3 regions of the Thalassolituus sp. ST750PaO-4 genome follow, and region 2 is predicted to be linked to each of the others. Evidence: predicted binding sites of a transcription regulator. Region 2 holds the regulator's gene; each other region holds the start of a gene.
The links. Region 2 encodes sigma-54, which starts transcription at its own class of promoters, with help from an activator protein. Its sites were predicted from a motif close to TGGCACNNNNNTTGCTNT; they were not measured.

Region 1: flgF (flagellar basal-body rod protein FlgF) is a predicted target of sigma-54. The motif match lies at 1,505-1,522, and genes of this name have one in related genera.
Region 3: flgB (flagellar basal body rod protein FlgB) is a predicted target of sigma-54. The motif match lies at 4,230-4,247, and genes of this name have one in related genera.

The regions. Positions count from the first base shown of each region.
Region 1 is NZ_JABVCB010000013.1:792,628-799,479, forward strand. Features, by position in the region: gene HUF18_RS19060 (flagellar hook-basal body complex protein) at 1-1,382, shown strand, start outside; gene flgF (flagellar basal-body rod protein FlgF) at 1,587-2,333, shown strand; gene flgG (flagellar basal-body rod protein FlgG) at 2,347-3,132, shown strand; gene flgH (flagellar basal body L-ring protein FlgH) at 3,143-3,841, shown strand; gene HUF18_RS19080 (flagellar basal body P-ring protein FlgI) at 3,862-4,959, shown strand; gene HUF18_RS19085 (hypothetical protein) at 4,988-5,287, shown strand; gene flgJ (flagellar assembly peptidoglycan hydrolase FlgJ) at 5,579-6,661, shown strand; gene flgK (flagellar hook-associated protein FlgK) at 6,654-6,852, shown strand, end outside.
Region 2 is NZ_JABVCB010000008.1:40,616-47,467, forward strand. Features, by position in the region: gene mgtE (magnesium transporter) at 1-7, opposite strand, end outside; gene HUF18_RS09595 (HPr family phosphocarrier protein) at 117-386, opposite strand; gene rapZ (RNase adapter RapZ) at 392-1,264, opposite strand; gene ptsN (PTS IIA-like nitrogen regulatory protein PtsN) at 1,298-1,762, opposite strand; gene hpf (ribosome hibernation-promoting factor, HPF/YfiA family) at 1,766-2,068, opposite strand; gene HUF18_RS09615 (RNA polymerase factor sigma-54) at 2,101-3,600, opposite strand; gene lptB (LPS export ABC transporter ATP-binding protein) at 3,729-4,454, opposite strand; gene lptA (lipopolysaccharide transport periplasmic protein LptA) at 4,451-5,032, opposite strand; gene lptC (LPS export ABC transporter periplasmic protein LptC) at 5,019-5,582, opposite strand; gene HUF18_RS09635 (KpsF/GutQ family sugar-phosphate isomerase) at 5,582-6,556, opposite strand; gene HUF18_RS09640 (calcium/sodium antiporter) at 6,553-6,852, opposite strand, start outside.
Region 3 is NZ_JABVCB010000013.1:784,417-791,268, forward strand. Features, by position in the region: gene HUF18_RS19015 (flagellar brake protein) at 1-628, opposite strand, end outside; gene flgN (flagellar export chaperone FlgN) at 651-1,121, opposite strand; gene flgM (flagellar biosynthesis anti-sigma factor FlgM) at 1,136-1,462, opposite strand; gene flgA (flagellar basal body P-ring formation chaperone FlgA) at 1,526-2,236, opposite strand; gene HUF18_RS19035 (chemotaxis protein CheV) at 2,334-3,260, shown strand; gene HUF18_RS19040 (CheR family methyltransferase) at 3,278-4,114, shown strand; gene flgB (flagellar basal body rod protein FlgB) at 4,281-4,679, shown strand; gene flgC (flagellar basal body rod protein FlgC) at 4,682-5,128, shown strand; gene HUF18_RS19055 (flagellar hook assembly protein FlgD) at 5,139-5,930, shown strand; gene HUF18_RS19060 (flagellar hook-basal body complex protein) at 5,958-6,852, shown strand, end outside.

The DNA of each region.
Region 1 (6,852 bases), on a different contig from region 2:
CTGATCCGGACGGTGAAGAAACTGAAATCGTTATTCCTGAACGCAGTGAGGCCAATGCCATTGTTGCTCTGTTCAACAAGCAGCCAGGGGTCACGGCATCGGCACTGACCACCATGAATATTCCGCTGTCGGGTTATAACAGCCCTGGCAATGATATGAAGCTGACGCTGAATGGTCAGGTATTAACCTCTACCTCGCTGGAAGATATTGCCGACGAAATTAACTCCTACCGCGGCACGACATTGCCGGGTTTCAACGCCGAAATTACCGCTGCCGGTGATCTGGTCATCACCAATGAAATTGGCCGCGATATCAAGCTCAGTATTTCCAGTCCGGTCACTTCCGATTCGCTGGTGGTGCAGGGCGCCGATAACACCGGTCCGGTGGTACTGGGCGGCAGTACCAGTGCTGACCTGTCTGCGGCAGTGGGTGGTGTGGTGACCTTTATCCTGAACGAGAACTACACCCTGAGTCAGCCTGATCCGGTGGTATCCGGTATTTTCGGTGCGCTGACACCGGATGAGTTTACCCCTTACACCCTGAATGCTTTTGATCCGAAAGATCAGGACACCTACAACCATGCCACCTCAATGAATATCTATGACAGTCTGGGTAATACCCATGTCATGACACAGTATTTCGTTAAGGAGCCGGTTGATCCGAGCCGTCCGAACGAGGCCAACCTGTGGGCAATGTATGTTCAGGTGGATGGCTTCGATGTGGGGGATCCTGATCCGACTCTGCCATTCCCGCAGAATCTGGAGCCAACGCCGGCACGTTTTGAACTGTTCTTTAATCAGGACGGCGGCTTTGATCCGGTATCGACAGGTGATATCTACATCACCAACTGGGACCCTAAGGATGCTGATGGTAATCCGACCGGTGCCCTGAGTTCGGTGAACGTGCTGGAAGGTGGTCTGCCTCTGTCCGATCCGCCAAGCAACTCCAACTTCCAGATTGACCTGAGTGGCTCTACTCAGTTCGGCAGTGCCTTTGCGGTTAACGAAGTGAGCCAGAATGGTTACACCACTGGCCGTCTGACCGGACTGGAAGTGGATCAGGAAGGGATTATCTTCGCCCGCTTTACCAACGGTCAGGCACAGACACTGGGGCAGGTGGCTCTGGCCAACTTCCGCAACCCGGAAGGTCTGACCCCGCTGGGCGACACATCCTGGGCCGAGTCTTTTGAATCGGGTGATCCGACGGTTGGCTCTCCACGTACGGCTTCCTTTGGTCAGGTGCGCTCATCGGCACTGGAAGACTCTAACGTGGATTTATCGGAAGAGCTGGTTGGGCTGATCATTGCCCAGCGTAACTTCCAGGCCAGTGCCAAAACCATTGAAACTACCGATCAGGTCACTCAGACCATTCTGAATATCTGATGACTGCCTGGCGGCAAGCCTCTTCCCCTCTGGCGGAAGAGGCTGCCGTTTTTTCCGCGCTTTTTCCCGTCTGATACCGTCAAAAAATCATAAGTTATTGAAAATAATGACTTTTATGGTTTTGGCACGTCCTCTGCAATGTTTCCTGTAACTCATTCGGTAAGGTGGATTTTCCGTCTTACCCGCAAGAACAGAGGCAGAATTATGGACCGCGCTTTATACATTGCCATGTCAGGTGCCAAGCAAAATACGCTGGGGCAGGCCGCACACGCCAACAACCTGGCCAATGCCAGTACCACAGGCTTCCGCTCCGATTACACCCAGAGCCGGGCGATGGGCGTATTTGGCGATCATTTTCCAACCCGTGCTTATGCCATGACTGAACGCCCGGCCAGTGATTTCCGTCAGGGCCCTCTGATGGAAACCGGCAACCGTATGGACGTGACCATTGAAGGTGATGGCTGGTTTGCGGTGCAGGGACCCGACGGCCAGGAAGCATACACCCGTGCCGGCGATCTGAGCGTCGATGCCGATGGTCGTCTGGTGAATGGCAGTGGTCTGCAGTTGATTGGCGATGGCGGGCCTGTGGTGCTGCCAGAGTTTCAGAGTATTGAAGTCAGCCGCGCCGGTATCGTGACGATCCAGCCTTTGGGGGAAAACCCGGCAGCGGTCGCCGAACCGGTGCAGCTTAAGCTGGTGCGCCCGGATCTGCAGGCGCTGGAAAAAGGCGAAGACGGCCTGTTCCGTTTCCGTGATCCGGCCACACCGCCAGCGGTTGCCGACCCCAATATCACACTGGTTAACGGTTTTGTTGAAGGCAGTAACGTCAATGCGGTGAGCGAGCTGACCAGTTTGATCGCCCTTAACCGCCAGTACGAAATGCAGGTAAAGCTGATGAAACGGGTGGATGAAAATACCGCCGCAACCACACAAATTCTGGCCAACCAGTAACAGGAGCTGACCTATGTTAAATGCACTTTGGGTAAGTAAAACCGGACTGGAAGCACAGGATCTGGCGTTAACCACGGTTTCTAACAACCTGGCCAACGTATCCACCACCGGCTTTAAAAAGGACCGCGCGGTATTCGAAGACCTGCTGTATCAGATCCAGCGCCAGCCCGGTGCCAACTCCTCGGCTGACAGCCGTTTGCCGTCGGGTCTGCAGCTGGGTACCGGTGTACGTACTGCGGGTACGCAAAAGATTTTCACCACAGGTTCCCTGCAGCTGACCGATCAGCCACTGGATATGGCCATTAACGGCCGTGGTTTTTTCCAGATCGCGATGCCGGACGGCACCATCGGTTATACCCGTGACGGTACCTTTCATATCAATAATGAAGGGGTGGTGGTGAACGTGAACGGCTATCCGCTGGAGCCGCAGATAACCATTCCTGAGCAGACCAATAAGCTCACCGTCAGTAAAGACGGGATTGTGCAGGCCACCCTGTTTGGTGATCCGACGCCGCAGGAGCTGGGCCAGATTGAAACCGTCGACTTTATTAATCCGGCCGGTCTGCAGGCAGTGGGTGGTAACGTGTTCTATGAAACCGCCGCCAGTGGTGCACCGCAGGTAGGCGTACCGAATGAAGAAGGCTTTGGTACGGTAGAGCAGGGAGCACTGGAAAACTCTAACGTTGAAGTGGTGGAAGAGCTGGTAAAAATGATTACCGTGCAACGTTCCTACGAAATGAATTCGAAGGTTGTATCCGCCGCCGATCAGATGCTGCAGTTCCTGACGCAGAACGTGTAAGGAGGTTGTTATGAATACGCTGTTTTCATCCCGTTTATCTCTGGCCGCGCTGATGCTTATAACATTGCAGGCCTGTACTTCAGTACCTTTGGAGCCTGAGGTGTATCCGGATGATCCGGATTACGCGCCGGTATCCGCCGAAAGCCTGCAGCCACCACCAATGGCCAATGGTTCTTTATTTCAGGCGCGCTACAGTTTTGGTTTGTACACCGATCAGCAGGCGCGTCGTGTCGGCGATATTATTACGGTGATTTTTGATGAGCAGTATCAGTCATCAAAATCGGCGCAAACCAAGTCGGATAAAACCTCCACCAACAGTATTGTGCCTAACAGTGTGATGGGTACGGTGCCAGGCTGGAAAAATCTGGGTCTGGATTCCGATACCTCGGCTGACCGTAAATTTAACGGCAAGGGTGAAGCTGATCGCTCTAACAGTCTGAGTGGCCAGATATCGGTATCGGTTGCGGAAATTATGCCTAACGGTATTTTACGTATCCGCGGTGAAAAATGGCTGACCCTGAGTGAAGGGGAAGAATATATCCGCATCAGTGGTCTGATCCGCCCGCAGGATATAACGCCGGACAATACCGTTTCATCAAGTAAAGTGGCCGATGCCCGTATTTCCTTCGGTGGTCGCGGTAATCTGAATAATGCGACCAAGCAGGGTTGGTTTGACCGTATTCTTAATTCGCCCTGGTGGCCACTGTAAGCCGGCCGAGGAGAAAAACCATGTTACGTTTTCTGAGTTGTCTGTTTGTGGTGTCGGTTTTTCTGGCACCGGCCGTACAGGCTGAACGGATTAAAGACATCACCAGTATTTCCGGTGTGCGTACCAACCAGCTGGTGGGGTATGGTCTGGTGGTGGGGCTGGATGGTACCGGTGATAAAGCACCGTTCACCACTCAGACTTTCCGCAACATGATGGCCGAATTCGGCATTACCCTGCCGGCCGGTGTCGATCCGAAATTAAAAAATGTGGCGGCGGTATCGGTTACTGCAGAATTACCGGCCTTTGCCAAGCCCGGACAACGGGTGGATGTCACCGTTGCCTCATTAGGTAATGCCAAAAGCCTGCGTGGTGGCGCGCTGATGTTTACTCCGCTCAAAGGTGCCGACGGAAATATTTACGCGGTTGCCCAGGGTAATCTGGTGGTTGGTGGTTTTGGCGCTGAAGGTAATGATGGTTCAAAAATTACCGTGAATGTACCCAGTGTCGGCCGTATTCCTAACGGTGCTTCTGTGGAGCAAACCGTACCCAGCAATTTTTCCCGTGGTGACAGCCTGATTTTTAACCTCGACCAGCCGGACTTTACCACCGCCCGTGCGATGGTTGAGCGCATCAATACCTTACTCGGACCGGGAACCGCTGAAGCGCTGGACGCAACGTCGATCCGCGTCAGTGCACCGCGTGATACCAGTCAGCGCGTCAGTTATTTATCCATTATTGAAAATCTGGAAATTGAAACCGGAAAAGAACGGGCCAAAGTTATTATCAACTCCCGCACCGGTACTATTGTGATCGGGCAGAATGTAATGATTGAGCCGGTGGCGGTTACCCACGGCAGCCTGGTCGTAACCATTACCGAAGATTTTCAGGTTTCCCAGCCCAATGCCCTTGCCGATGGCGAAACCGTCGTCGTACCGCAGACCAATATTAATATCGATAACGGTGGCGATAGCCGCATGTTTAAATTTGGTCCTGGCGTATCCCTCGACAGTATTGTTAAAGCCGTTAACGAAGTAGGGGCTGCGCCCGGTGATTTAATGGCTATTCTTGAAGCAATGAAGCAGGCCGGTGCGTTAAAGGCTGAATTGATTGTTATCTGATACGAATAAACATAAAGAGAACACGAATATGAGTGCTGAATTGTTTGAGCAGGTAAAAAACCTGTCCCTGGAACTCCGCTCGCTGATTCGTCAGGGGGTTCGTGAGGGTGTCGATGAACGGATTCAGCGGCGCAACGAATTACTGCAGCAGTGGTTTGCCCAGATCAGTGAGCTGATTGATATGACCAATGAGCAGCAGGAGTTTCTGGAAGGTTTGCTGCAGGAAGAGCAGCAGTTGCTGGCCGATCTGCAGCAGGAGCAGAAAAGCATTGCCAGCCGTCAGAGCGGCAAGAAAAAGCTTTCCCAATACGAACAGTTGCCGCATTGAAAGCGTACATCTGGCTCCCACGCTCTGCGTGGTAGTCTTTGCTGACACCGTTGCATTCCCACGCAGAGCTTGGGAACGAGAAAAAGAAAAAACCTTCTGAATACGAACAATTGTCACACTGAGGCAATGCCTGTTCAGCTCATCAGACTTTACTGGCAGAAATGGCTCAGATGCTGATGTTATTCAAACTCAAAATCCGGGCTTTTGTCCGGATTTTTTCTTCTCTCTTTACACTCGCTTAATCAGTCAATTGGCAAACATCTTGCAGTTTCCCTAACAAAGGAGATTGCTATGATCCAGACACAACCACAGAGCGCCCAGATTTATACCGACCTGAATGCCCTACAGGGTATTCGTTCGTTGGGAAAAGACGATAAAAACGCCGCACTGATGGAAGTTGCCAAGCAGTTTGAATCGATGTTTCTGAACATGATGATGTCGTCCATGCGTGACGCCAACAAGGTGTTCGAAGAAGACTCGATGTTCAATTCTCCGGAAACCGATTTCTACCGCAAAATGTATGACGATCAGATGGCGCTGTCGCTCTCCGGCCAGCAGGGCATGGGGCTTTCTCAGGTTATCTATCGCCAGCTGATGTCCAGCTACGGTGACAACAATAACGAAGCCAAAGAGCTGGATCAGGGCAAATTATTTGACCGTCGCGCACGTTCACCGCTACCGATGGTTTCTCCCTCTCATGTTACTGCTCTCAATGCGACGATGGATGCCGTTGATACTGAACTGCATCAGCTTCGTCCTCGGCCTCAGGCAGCGGTCACAGCCAGTGAACATTCTGTTGCTGCGGATACAACACCGCTTGTGTCAGCCAGCGGCAGCGGTAATAAAGGGCAACAGTTTGCCACTCCGGCAGAGTTCGTTGCCGCTCTTTATCCGCTGGCAGAAAAAGTCGGCGCTGAGTTGGGGGTCGAACCAAAAGCCATCGTTGCCCAAGCTGCGCTCGAAACGGGCTGGGGAAAATATATGATCAGCGATGATCAGGGCCGTAACAGTTTTAATTTTTTTGGTATTAAAGCCGACAGCCGCTGGCAGGGTGAGCGGGTCGACGTGGTTACCCACGAATACCGCGACGGTCTGGCAGTAAAGGAACGGGCGCCGTTCCGCTCTTACTCGTCGATGGAAGAAGGTGTGCGCGACTATGCCGACTTCCTGCAGGGCGCCGAGCGTTATCAGCAGGCCATTGGTCAGAATCTGGGCGCCGGACACTATGGTTATGCCCTGCAGCAGGCCGGCTATGCCACCGATCCACAATATGGAGCAAAAATTCAGCGTATTTCACAAAGTACAACCCTGAATTCTGCACTGGAGCAACTGCGTTCGTCAGCGCCGCTGACCGGAGATCGCAACGATGGCTAGTATTCTTGAAATTGGTATTTCCGGCCTGCGCGCCAGCCAGACGGCATTAACCATTACCGGCCACAATATTACTAATGCCGGCACAGAGGGTTACAGCCGTCAGGTGATTGGCCAGAGTGCAGTCAGTCCGCAGAATAAAGGCGGTGTCTGGGTAGGTTCAGGCGTTAATGTCGATACCGTTAATCGTGTTT
Region 2 (6,852 bases):
GTGCCATGCGTCGGTTCGGTCCAGGGGATGGTTGAATGCTCAGATTCTAGCCTGATTAGGCCTCTGATACCACGAAACTACTCGCAGAATTGCGCGTAGAAGATTGTTTTGCCGGGCTATTCTTCTTCGTCAAAACGCCGGTTAATAAGATCAATCAGGGCGGCCAGTGCGTGTTCAGCATCCTGGCCTTCAGCATGGATATGTATGTTGGTGCCTTTGCTGGCGGCCAGCATCATCACCGCCATAATGCTTTTACCGTCGACCATGCGGTCGGGGTAACCGACTTTGATCTGGCAGGAATAAGCAGCGGCGGTGGAAACCAGCTTGGCGGCTGCGCGGGCGTGCAGGCCCAGCTTATTGATGATGGTGATTTCGGTGCTGGTCATCCGTATCAGTCCTGATGAATGTCGGCACTGCCCAGCTCGCGGTGGCGGACCTGAACATTGCTGTAATGATGACAGAATTCTGCCTTAAGTTGCTCTGCCAGGTAAACGGAGCGGTGCTGCCCGCCGGTGCAGCCGATGGCAATGGTCATATAGCTGCGGTTGGCATCGACAAAGGCAGGCAGCCAGCGCTGAATAAACCCGCTGATGTCCTGCTGCATTTGTCCAACCTGAGGCTCCCGGGCAAGGAAATCAATGATTGCCGGGTCGCGCCCGGTAAAGGCGCGCAGTGCCGGGTCCCAGTAAGGGTTGGGCAGGTTGCGGACATCGAATACATAATCGGCATCAATCGGGATGCCATGCTTGAAGCCGAAAGATTCAAACAGAATGGCGATATCGGTGCTGGTTTTATCCGCCACCCGCAATTTAATCAGGCTGCGCAGCTCATGCACAGACATGCTGGTGGTATCCAGCGTCAGATCGGCAAGGTTGGCGATAGGCTCCAGCAGCAGGCGCTCTTTATCGATGGCTTCGGCCAGAGATGTGCTTTTACTGGTCAGTGGGTGCTTACGCCGGGTGGAGCTGAAGCGCTGCAGCAGCACTTCTTCGCTGGCGTCGAGATAGACGACATCCAGCTGGTATTCTTCGCTGGGCAGCTGGTGCAGTACATCGTGGATATTGTCGAAGGCATGGGGCAGATTGCGGGCGTCAACACTGACGGCGACTTTGGCCAGTTTTTCTTCGCTTTCGGTCTGGCGGGCCAGCGCTGGCAACAAAGCAACCGGCAGGTTATCAATGCAGTAGAAGCCCAGATCTTCCAGTACGTGCAGAGCACTGGATTTTCCTGAGCCGGACCGGCCGCTGATCACCACTAAACGCATTGCTGTGCTCCTCCATTGCCCGTTGGGCTGATGTCAGCCCGGTTGTCCGCTCAGCGCCCGCTGATAAAACCGTTGCGCATCCGGCGCTTTGCGCAGTGCCTCGCGGTAGGCCGGCTCGCTGAAGTTGCGTGCCAGCATCGCCAGAACCTGCAGGTGCTGTTCAGTAGCTTCTTCGGGAACCAGCAGAGCAAACACCAGATCGACCGGCTTGCGGTCAATGGCGTCGTAATCCACCGGCTCCACCAGACGCAGCAGTACGCCCATCGCCTGGTCGCACTGCTTCAGCCGGCAGTGGGGAATGGCAATACCTTCGCCAATCCCGGTGCTGCCGAGGCGTTCACGGCTGAGTAATCGCTCGTAAATATCGTCGGCAGAGCTGTCGCTGAGTTGTTCTGCGATAAAACCTGCCAGGTACTCCAGTAATTTCTTTTTACTGGAAACCGGAGCATCTATCAGACTGCGTTCCGGTGTGAGGATATCCTCGATGCGAATGTCCATTAATCAGCCTTGTCCGTGTTGCCGCGCCACCAGTTTTTCTTTGTGTTTCAGTACCTGACGGTCGAGCTTGTCGGTCATCTGATCGATTGCGGCATACATATCATCGTGCTCAGCGCTGGCGTGCAGGTCGGCACCGCTGACGTGGATGGTGGCTTCAGCAATCATGCGCTCTTTAATAACGGTCAGGGTTACCTGGCCGTTGGTGATGTTGTCAAAGTGGCGTCCCAGCTTGGACATTTTTTCGTCTACGTACGCTTGCAGAGATTCGGTAACGTCAACGTGGTGACCGCTGATATTAATCTTCATGTCCAGACTCCTTGTTGCTGGCTTGTTGTTTTTTAAATCAATTGTTTACGTTCGTTCGAAGGCGGAATCATCATAGCCTCACGGTATTTGGCTACCGTGCGCCGTGCCACCTGAATGCCTTTTTCACCCAACACTGCGGCGATTTTGTTGTCGCTCAGCGGTTTGCGGGCATTTTCTTCAGCAATCAGTTTTTTAATCATGGCACGGATTGCGGTGGAGGAACATTCGCCGCCGCCATCGGTACTGACATGGCTGGAGAAAAAGTACTTCAGCTCGAAGATTCCGCGTGGCGTGTGCATGTATTTCTGGGTGGTTACCCGGGAAATGGTGGATTCATGCATACCAACGGCTTCGGCAATATCGTGCAGCACCAGCGGCTTCATTGCTTCTTCGCCCTGTTCGAAAAACTCGATCTGATACTCGACGATTTTGGTGGCTACTTTCAGCAGGGTTTCGTTGCGGCTTTGCAGACTTTTGATAAACCAGCGCGCTTCCTGCAGGTGGTCGCGCAAGAAGGCGTTGTCGGTGCTGTTATCGGAACGGCGTACCAGTGAGGCGTAATCGGCGTTAACGCGCAGCTTGGGGGCGATATCCGGATTCAGCTCAACCCGCCATTCGTCGCGGATATTGCGTACCAGCACGTCGGGCACCACGTATTCGGCCTGCTCGGCACTGATGCCGGCACCTGGCTTGGGATTCAGTTCTTTAATCAGCCGCAGCACGGCTTTAAGGTCTTCTTCGCGCAGCTTGGTTTTGCGCATCAGCGTTGGGTAATCCTTGCTGCCCAGCAGCTCGATATAATCGCGGATGACCATTTTGGCTTCGTTCAGCCATGGGGTCTCAGCCGGCAGTTGCTGCAGTTGCAGCAGCAGGCATTCACGCAGATCGCGGGCAAAAGCACCGGCCGGATCAAACTGCTGCAGGCGGTGCAGTACGGCCATGACTTCGTCTTCTTCGACGTCCAGAGCCGGGTCCATGCTTTCCAGAATATCTTCGACGGTGGTGTGCAGATAGCCGTCGTCATCCACACCATCGATCAGCATCAGGGCGATCTCGCGGTCGGTATCTGACATAGGAGTCAGATTGAGTTGCCACAGCAGATGATCCTGCAGATCTTCGGTGCTGGCGTGGCGCGAGTCGTAATCGAAATCGTCGTCGATGGCATTACTGCTGCTGCCGGAGGCAACGCTGGCGGTGGTCTGGTAAGTATCTTCCCACTGACTGTCGACCGGCAGGTCGTCGGGGAGTTGTTCCTGCGACCACTGTTCATCCAGTTCCGGAGTGTCGTTGTGGCTGTCGTCCTGACTGCTGACTTCGTGGCTGCTGCTGGTGTCGTGATCGCTGTTGCGGGACAGATCGGGCAGGTCATCGTGCTCGTGTTCTTCTACTTCGAGCATCGGGTTGGAATCGAGGGCTTCCTGAATCTCCTGCTGCAGATCGAGGGTAGACAGCTGAAGCAGGCGGATGGCTTGTTGCAACTGAGGGGTCATGGTCAGGTGCTGACCCATCTTTAACTGAAGAGACGCTTTCATAAAAGTTCAGTAATCACTCAGTATCGGCATAGTCTGTGCATTATACGCCAAGCGGTAAACCTTGGAATCTTTTGTGCATCTTCCTTTGCTTTGGATCATCAGCCACTTCCCTGCAGCAGGGCTTGCCATCACAGGCGGAAATCCTCACCCAGGTACACTTTGCGTACCTGCTCGCTGGCCAATACCTGTTCAGCGGTGCCTTCGGCGATGATATGGCCACCCCCGACAATATAGGCTTTCTCACAGATAGCCAGAGTTTCCCTTACGTTGTGGTCGGTAATGAGTACGCCGATGCCACGTGCCTTGAGCTGTCGGATGATGTCCATGATGTCAGCTACAGAAATCGGGTCAACCCCGGCGAACGGCTCATCAAGCAGAATAAAGGACGGCTCAGCCGCCAGCGCGCGGGCAATCTCGACCCGGCGTCGTTCACCACCGGATAAGGCCATGCCCAGACTGCTGCGGATATGCTGAATATGAAACTCATTCAGCAGCTCTTCCAGTTTTTCCAGACGCTGTGCACGGTTGAGGTCTTTGCGGGTTTCGAGAATGGCGAGAATATTATCGGCCACACTTAATTTGCGGAAAATGGAGGCTTCCTGCGGCAGATAGCCAATGCCTTTCTGCGCCCGGCCGTGCATCGGCAGATGACTGATGTCTTCGTCGTCAATTTTGATGCGGCCTTTGTCAGCCTGCACCAGATTCACAATCATGTAGAAACAGGTGGTCTTACCGGCCCCGTTGGGTCCCAGCAGGCCAACGATCTGACCGCTTTGCACAGACATGGATACATCTTTTACCACTTCCCGGCCGTTATAGCTTTTCGCCAGGTTTTCGGCTTTCAGGGTCTTCATGGCTGTTCCTGTACTGGCTTGCTGTTATCGGTGGCAGGTTCTGCCGGAGCCTGTGGCTGAATCACGACTTTGATTCGTTGTTTTTCGCCATTACCACCAGTCTGGCCGGAGGTACTGGTGCCGCCGCTGGCGCTGACGGTTTCTTTGGTCATGTCATAGAGGATGCGCTCACCACTGAACAGGTTGCCGTCCTGCTGCAGTTGAGCATTGCCCTGAATGTTGACTTCACGTTGCCGGGCAAAGTAATCAATGCGCTGGCCGTGTGCTTTGGTCAGGGGTTTTCCCGGATTGATCTGTTGCTGATAGCGTGCCGGTTTTTTCGCTGTCCCTTCGGCAACGGCTTTTTCCAGTGTGTTATCGGTGCGGATAATCAGCAGGCGCTCCGATTCGATGCGCAGGGTTCCCTGAGTCAGAATCACATTGCCTTCATAAATAACAACGCCAGCCTTGCGGTCGAGCTCAGCGTGGTCAGAGAGAATGACCATTTCCTGCTGCCAGTCGTCGGGTAAGGCATAAGCAGAGGCTGCGCTGCACAGGACAAACAGGCCGGCCAGAAAACGATGATTATTGCGGAACATAGCGGCTATCCACCTGTGATTTGAATTCCATGCGCTGACGCGCGATATCCAGTGTCATACCGGTTGCATTGATATGTGTTTGCGGGCTTGTAATGGTTACCGGCTGATCAGTCTCGGCCAGTTGCTGGCGGCTGTGGTAGGTCAGGATGCTGGTTTCGATCAGAATATCGTCCGCAGCGTCGGCCGGATCGAGCGGCCGGATTTCGACCTGACCTACAAGGCGCAGCGACTGCTCGTTATCCTGTAGTGTTCCTTCGCGGGCATTGACCTGCCAGGTCTGGCCGTCATCATCGTCTGACATCAGCAGCGGCCCGGTAAAAAGGGTGCTTTTCGTCTGCGGATAATGGGTTGAACGTGCTGCAACAAAGGTTTGCTGTAATTCGCCATTACTGTCGTACTGGCGGTTGTACAGGCCTTCGCCATAGTAATCCGGTTCATGATTCTGCTGCTCACTCAGGGGGGGCGTCTGCTCCTGGGTGTAGCGATCCACTGCCAGCAGAGCCAGACCAAAGATCAGGGTCAGCAGTAACAGCAGATAACGCTTGCGCATCAGATTACGCCCGCGCGCAGCAGATCGTGCATATTGATGACGCCAACCGTGTCGTCGCCATTTTTAACGACCAGGGCGTTGATTTTGTTGTCTTCCATCAGCTTCAGCGCTTCAGCAGCCAGAGTGCCGGGCGTGGTGGTTTTGCCACCGACGGTCATCACATCGGCCATGGTAGCGGTATGGATATCAACTCCGTGATCAATGGCACGACGCAGGTCACCGTCGGTGAAAATACCGGTCAGCTTGCCGTTATCCTGCACGGTGGTCATGCCCAGACCTTTGGAGGTTACAACCAGCAGGGCTTCAGACAGCGTGGCGGAAGGGGAAACCACCGGAATCTGATCGCCACTGTGCATAATGTCTTCCACTTTCAGCAGCAGGCGACGGCCGAGTGAGCCGCCCGGATGAGAGAAGGCAAAATCTTCGGCGGTAAAACCACGGGCTTCCAGCAGGGCAACGGCCAGCGCATCACCCATCACCAGTGCGCAGGTGGTGGAAGAGGTTGGTGCCAGATTGAGCGGACAGGCTTCCTGATTCACGCCGGTATTTAAGTGGGCGTTGGCGGCACGGCCGAGGGTGGATTCCGGATTACCGGTCATGCTGATCAGCGCAGTGCCGAGGCGTTTAAGCAGGGGGAGCAGGCTGGTAACTTCACCGGTTTCACCGGAGTTGGACAGAGCGATAACCACATCCGATGGCTGAATCATGCCCATGTCGCCATGGCTGGCTTCACCCGGATGCACAAAAAAAGCCGGGGTGCCGGTGCTGGCCAGGGTTGCAGCCATTTTATTGCCGATATGGCCGGATTTACCCATGCCGGTAACAACAACACGTCCTTTGCAGTTCAGAACCAGCTGACAGGCGGTGGCGAAATCGTCGGTAAGACGACCTTCCAGCTGTGCAATGGCCTCCTGTTCCAGTTTGATGGTACGGCGGGCGGATTGCAGAAAATCAAAATTCATATCAGTGGTCATGAGTCAGCCATATAAAACAGAGATACCAGATAGCCAGCGTAGCTGGTGGTCAGGAACAGACCGGCGAAACGTCCGAGAGTGCCCTTACGATAACTGATTAAAAACAGAACCAACAGGGCGAGGGTCAGCGCCATCATCACGGCATAGTCGCGGTACAGTGCCAGCGGATCAACCACGGTTACTGCCAGCAGACCCGGGATTGGCATTACGGTCAGCAGGTTAAAAATGTTGGAGCCGATTACGTTACCGATGGCAATGTCATGGTGGCCTTTCAGGGCGCTGGCAACGGAGGCCGC
Region 3 (6,852 bases), on a different contig from region 2:
AGGCAAAGCCGCAGATAGTATTGCCTTCGTCATCATTGATGATATGGCGGGCTTCCAGGCTGCAGTCCATGGTGTTTTCTTTGTTAAATCTTACCCGCGCGATAGGAAAATCACGTTGCTCTTCCAAGCGCTTTTTAACATTAGCGCTGAAGTGAGCTTTGAAGCCGCTTGATGACAGATCAAGCAGACGACCGAGCAAATCGCCTTCACCATCGTTCATTTTAATTTTCAGCAAAATGTTGTGCGCAGGTGGAACGGCGACGCGATAGGCAGTACGGCGCTGCAGATACAGAACCTGTTCAGGAAACTCCGCACGGTATTGTTCTTTCTGGGGCTGGTACTTCAGCCGGCCGGTCATGCGGAATTCAATACGCACACCCTGACTGTCGCATTCTATATGAAAGCGTTTTCCCGCCCGGATAAGATCATTGCCATGTTGCGGAATGACTTTGTCCATGAAAAAGCTGCGGCTTTTAAAGTCTGTTTGTGGAATGGCGGAGGTGAACTCTTCGTCGCTGCCGTCAATCCGTACTTTAACCGGTGTGCCCATCAGGACGATTTTGCGCAATGCTCCGTAAATATCTTCCGGTTCATCGAGCAGGTATTCTTGATTTTTTTCCTCAGACATTGCCCTTGGTTCCCAGACATGATCAGACCTGAATGTACCCTTGTCCCTGCTTCAGGCTGCTTGCTTTCCCTTTATCGTTATATAAGTGTGGATCATTCTGCTGACCACGCAAGATTTTAAGTTTTTGCAGGGTGCGATGACGGGCGTGAAGGACGATATCGGAGAGCTGAACCGATAGCTTCTGGTTCTGTTTGTACTGGTTCTCAAGGTTGGACCATAGGAGGCGGATGTTTGCCGCAGCGGCAATATCCTGATGCTGAAGGCATTGCGCAGATTGTGGCAGGCCCGATGCTTTCATCCATAGAAGGCGTTGTTCGGCGTGATCCTGTAACTGGCGGAGGCAGAGTGTTTTTTCCTGCTGGAGTGTTTGCAGGCCTTGCAGGTCGTTGTTGGCCAGAGCATCCCGTTCCTGTTCAAGAATCGCGTGGATTCCCGTGGTTAATTCCAGCTCGGTTTGCAGGAAAGCTGCGAATTGCGCGATGTCTGTGCTCATAGGAGTTCACTGCTTCAGTTGAGACGATCCTCAAAATCAAGCATTTTTCCTGCCAGCTTTTCATAGTCGATCTTGTATTCGCCTTTTTCGATGGCTCCGCGAATGCGTTCTACGGTTGCGTCATCGACGTCAGGCATTTCACGGATTTCCGCTTCAACCTGCTGAATGCTTTTGCTGCTGGCGCTCAGCTTGACCTGATCGGTGAAGACTGCGCTTTCCTGCGCTTTGGCGGTTGGTGCCGGGTCTTTATTTACCGGTTCGTTACGGGTGCGTGAACTGTTATCTACACCACCGGTTAACTTATTGATATTCATAGACAAATCTCCGAGCCAGTTAGGCATTTTACACTCCTGCATAGGTGTTATCGGCGGCCATAGTTGGAACTTTAGCAATTTTTTGAAATTTTATTCGACCTGTACTAAGCCCCGTCCGGCCACCCGGCCATAAACGATTTTCTGTGACTGCTCATTACGCACCCGGATTCGTTCGTCCTGCCGGCCATTTTCCAGCGCGGTACCGTTCATTTCAATGCGGATACCCGGGCGGTTGACGCGGATTTTGACCCTCTCGCCACGGTTTATGATGACGGGAGGATCGAGCATGTCCGGACTGAGTACGGTGCCGGCGCGCAGGCTGCGGCGGCTGATCTGCTCCTGAACATCTTCCGGATGGAGGTAATAGCCTTTGGTCAGTTCTCCGGTGTCATGGCGCACCATGGAAATATCATCTGGGGTCAGGGGCTGGCCGGCGCTGACGGGTTTCCGTAGTACGGCAACCGCTTTGTAAATGTGCAGCTGAACGGCCAGATGCTGCTTCCAGTAGGGCGTATTACAGCTGAGTTCAAGTCCGTTGCGCCCGGCCTGCAGAGGTTTGACCAGAGCCAGATCGAAGCCTCCCTCGCAATCGGGAAGCTGGTAGTCTGCCGGCAGCCCCGGAAAGGAAAGTGCACTGTCAGATTCATGACCACTGATTTCCTTCCAGCGAATAAGCAGGCGTTGTTCAACATCCTGTTGCCAACCGGAAGCCTGGGGCGCCGGTGCGTACAGCAGCGGAATTGCAGCAAGGAAAATTGCAGCAAATATCCGACAGCGGCGCTGGTTCTCTACTATGCTCATAAACACGTGATACTGAATGTCATTTATCTGGCGTTAAATCTGTGGGTTCAGCAGGTACAGCAAAGGTCATGCCGGATCGATTTTTTGGGAGCTTGTTATGGCAGGTGTGTTAGACACAGTGAATCAGCGCACGCAGCTGGTTGGTGAAAACCGGCTTGAGCTGCTGCTGTTTCGCGTCAATGGACGGCAGGTTTATGGCATCAACGTCTTTAAGGTTAAAGAAGTGCTGCAATGCCCGAAACTGACAATTCTGCCGGGCAGTAACCCGGTGGTCCGTGGTGTGGCGCATATCCGTTCGGGCACGATTCCGATCATGGATATGAGCATGGCAACGGGGAACACGCCGTTGCAGGATCTGAAAAATGCTTTCGTCATCATTACCGAATACAACCTGAAAACTCAGGGCTTTCTGGTGGCTGGTGTGGAACGCATCATCAATATGAACTGGGGAGATATTCATCCGCCACCAAAGGGAACCGGTCGTGAGCATTATCTGACGGCGGTTACTGAAGTGGATAAGCAGTTGGTCGAAATCATTGATGTGGAAAAAATTCTGGCGGAAGTTTCGCCGGTTAATGAACAGATCAGTGAAGGGGTGGTCAGCGAGGATGTTCATGCCAAAGCGAAAGCTAAAAAAGTGCTGATTGTTGATGACTCTAAAATTGCCCGTAAACAGGTAAGCCGTTGTTTGGAAAATGTCGGTGTAGAAGTGGTTGCACTGAATGACGGGCGTGAAGCCTGGGAGCATCTGTATGCCATTGCCGAGGCCGGAGAAAACATCAGTGATCATTACATGATGATGATTTCTGACATCGAAATGCCGGAGATGGACGGTTATACCCTGACCACGCGTGTGCGTGGTGACAGCCGTATGGCAGGATTCTTCATTGTGCTGCACTCTTCTCTCAGTGGTGTCTTTAACAAGGCGATGGTGGAAAAAGTGGGAGCCAACGATTTTATTGCCAAGTTTGATCCGGACATTCTGGCTGAACGGGTAGTACGACAAGTGAATGCAGCCGGTTAGGCTATGTGGATGAAATTATGACCAAAGACATGTCAGTGGATGAATATAACCGCTTCCGTCAGATGTTGGAAAAAAGCAGCGGTATTATGCTGGGCGAAGGCAAAGAATATCTGGTTACCAGTCGTCTGCGGCGCATGATGGAACGGGAATCGGTTGCCAGTATTTCAGACCTGCTGGTTGCTATGGAGCGCAACCGCAGCCTGCAGGAAAGTGTTATCGATGCGATGACCACCAACGAAACCCTGTGGTTCCGTGACGAACACCCTTACCGGATTTTTCGTGAGAAGCTGTTGCCAGAACTGGCACAACACCGGCGTCCGCTGAAAATCTGGTCGGCAGCCTGTTCTACCGGCCAGGAACCTTATTCTCTCAGTATTGAGATTGAAGAGTTCAGAAAAAAGAATCCGGGTCAGCTGATGACTGGCGAGCGTATTACCGCAACGGATATTTCCCCCAGTTCTCTGGCTGCAGCTAAAGAGGGGGTGTATCAACAATTGGCTATCCGCCGTGGTATGAACGATCAGCATCTTAAAGTGTATTTCGATGAGGTGGATTCAGATCGCTGGCGTATTAACAGCCAGGTGCGCAGCCGGGTGGATTTCCGTGCCCAGAATCTGCAGCAGAGTTTCTCTCTGCTGGGGAAATTCGACATTATTTTCTGCCGTAACGTACTGATCTATTTTTCTGCCGATCTGAAGCACGACATTCTGAGACGCATGCATGGCAGCCTGAATCCTGGTGGTTACCTGATGCTGGGAGCTTCAGAGGCAATGAATAACCTGAGCGATTATTTCGAAATGGTGCAATGCCATCCGGGGATTGTGTACCGGGCGAAGAAGATCGGAGGTGTATAGCCTGTTTGCCGCCGGTCGGTAAAGGTTTGCCGTTGCCGTTGAATTGCCGCTCCATTGCCGCCTTAAAGGGCGGCTTTTTATTTTCAACCTATTGAAAAATAAGGATTATTTTTTTTGGCACAGGGGTTGCTATCTTCCAGTCATAGTCACGTAAGAGAATCAGATTATGGCCTCTATCAATTTCACCAACGCTCTCGGCGTTCATCCTTCTGCACTGCAGCTGCGCGCGGCGCGGGCAGAAATTCTGGCGAATAATCTGGCTAACTCCGACACCCCGGGGTTTAAAGCACGTGACATCAATTTTCAGGCTGTACTGGCCGGAGAGATTAACTCCCGTAGCAGCGTAGCGCTGGAGCGCACTCACTCCGGTCATCTCAGTGGTCACAGCCAGCGCGATGATGAATTGCTGTACCGCAATCCGATTCAGCCCTCCATTGATGGCAACACCGTCGACTCGCAGATGGAGCAGGCGCTGTATGGCCGTAACAGCATGAATTACAACGCCAGCTTTGAATTTCTCAGTGGCAAGTTCAAAGGCATGAAAGGCGCGATCCGGGGAGAATAATTATGTCGTTATCCAACGTATTTGATATCGCCGGTTCCGGCATGAATGCTCAGTCGATCCGGATTAACACGACCGCCAGTAATATCGCCAACGCAGAAAGTGCATCCAGCTCGGTCGATGAAACCTACCGTGCACGTAAGCCCTGGTTTGCGGTGATGCATAAAACTTTTATGGAAGTGAATGCCAATAACGAGTTTCAAAGCATTGAAGATGGTACCGGAGCCGGTGTTCAGGTGATGGGGATTGTGGAGAAGGATGCGCCGTTGCAGCAGCGTTTTCAGCCGGATCACCCAATGGCAAATGAAGATGGTTATGTGTACTACCCGAACGTGAACATCGTTGAAGAAATGACCGATATGATGTCTTCATCGCGCAGCTATCAGATGAATGTAGAGGTGCTGAAGACCGCAAAACAGATGCTGCAACGTACGTTGACTCTGGGACAGTAAGGAGCAGGTTATGGCAATTAATGAAGTCGGTAATAACACTGCTGCGCTGGATCAGTACCGCAAGCCCAGCAACAGTGCGGAGCCAAAAGATAACGAACTGGGACGTGATGCGTTTCTGGAGCTGATGGTTGCTCAGCTGAACAATCAGAACCCGCTGGAACCGACCGATAACCAGGCCTTTGTGGCACAGCTGGCACAGTTTTCCACGGTAGAAGGGATCGACAAACTCAATACCACCAGTGAAAGCATGATGTCGCGCTTTAACTCGGCTTCGGCGTTACAGGCATCCAGCCTTGTCGGCCAGTCGGTCATTGTGGAAGGCAATGAAACCGGTCTGCTGCTCAGTGGCGGGGTGGTCAGTGGCTACACCGAGGTGCCGGAAAGTGCCAGCAATCTGCAACTGAGCATCGAAGACGAAAATGGCGTTCTGCTGGAACAGATTCCACTGGGTAACCGTACCGCCGGCTCGATGTCCGTTCGCTGGGACGGTCTGAATATGATGGTCGATGGCGAAATTATCGACATCGATGTGAATAAGCTTAACCGTCAGGAATATTACAAAGACGAAGACGGTGAGCTGGTCCTCGATGCCGAAGGCAACAAGATTCCTGTGCCTTATCCGGCTGGTGAGTACGTATTCAAAGTCACCGGCACTATGGGTGGCAAATCAGAAGAGTTAGGAATGCAGATGAGCTCACGGGTTGACAGCGTCACCATGAGCGGCAGTGGAACGGTCACTCTGAATCTGGCGGGCGGTCGCAGTGCCTCGCTGGATCAGATTAAACAGATTCTGGATGAGTAGTTCGGAACGGGCAACGGAGACTAGATTATGGCTTTTAATATTGGTTTAAGTGGTATTCGGGCTGCCTCGACCGACCTTGAGGTAACAGGTAATAACATTGCCAACGCCAGTACCACCGGCTTTAAGCAATCACGGGCGGAATTTTCCGACGTGTACACCACCACATTGCTGGGTACCGGTGTTAAACCGGTCGGCAGCGGGGTTATGGTGGATAACGTCCGTCAGCAGTTCAGCCAGGGTAATATCAGCGGCACTGAAAGTGCGCTGGATATGGCCATTGACGGTAACGGCTTCTTTGTTCTGGAGGATCGCGGCAGCGTGTCTTACACCCGTGCCGGGATTTTCTCTCTCGATAAAAATGGCTATGTGGTGGCCAATAACGGCTCCCGTTTACAGGGCTACGCTGCCAATGAGAATGGTGTGGTTAATGGTGTACTGGGCGACATCCGTATTCAGGTTGCCAATCAGCCACCGCGACTGACCAATCTGGCATCGGCCATTCTGAACCTGAATGCCAGTGAAAAGGTATTGCAGGAGCAGGGTCTGCAGCTGGTATCCAATGGTCTGGCAATCGGTGCTGCAGATTCCGGTATTGCCGAGTCGACCCGCAGTATTCTGGATTCTGCCGGTCAGCCAACGACTGGCGGCACGCCGGCAGCGGTGGCTTTTGATGGTGCGTTGGGTGGTGGTAATACCGTCGCCAACGTGGCCACTGCCGGTACCGCCGGTGGTGAAACCTTTGATGTTGACCTGGGTGACGGCAACGGCGTGCAGACCATAACGCTGCAGGCGATTCCGGCCGGCTCTACTCAGGCAGAAGCCCTGACTCTGATTCAGCAGTCGATTGATACCGTGCTGGGTTCCCAGCAGCTGACAGCGACAACGGATGGCACCGGTAATCTGGTGTTCCAGCGTGCTGGCT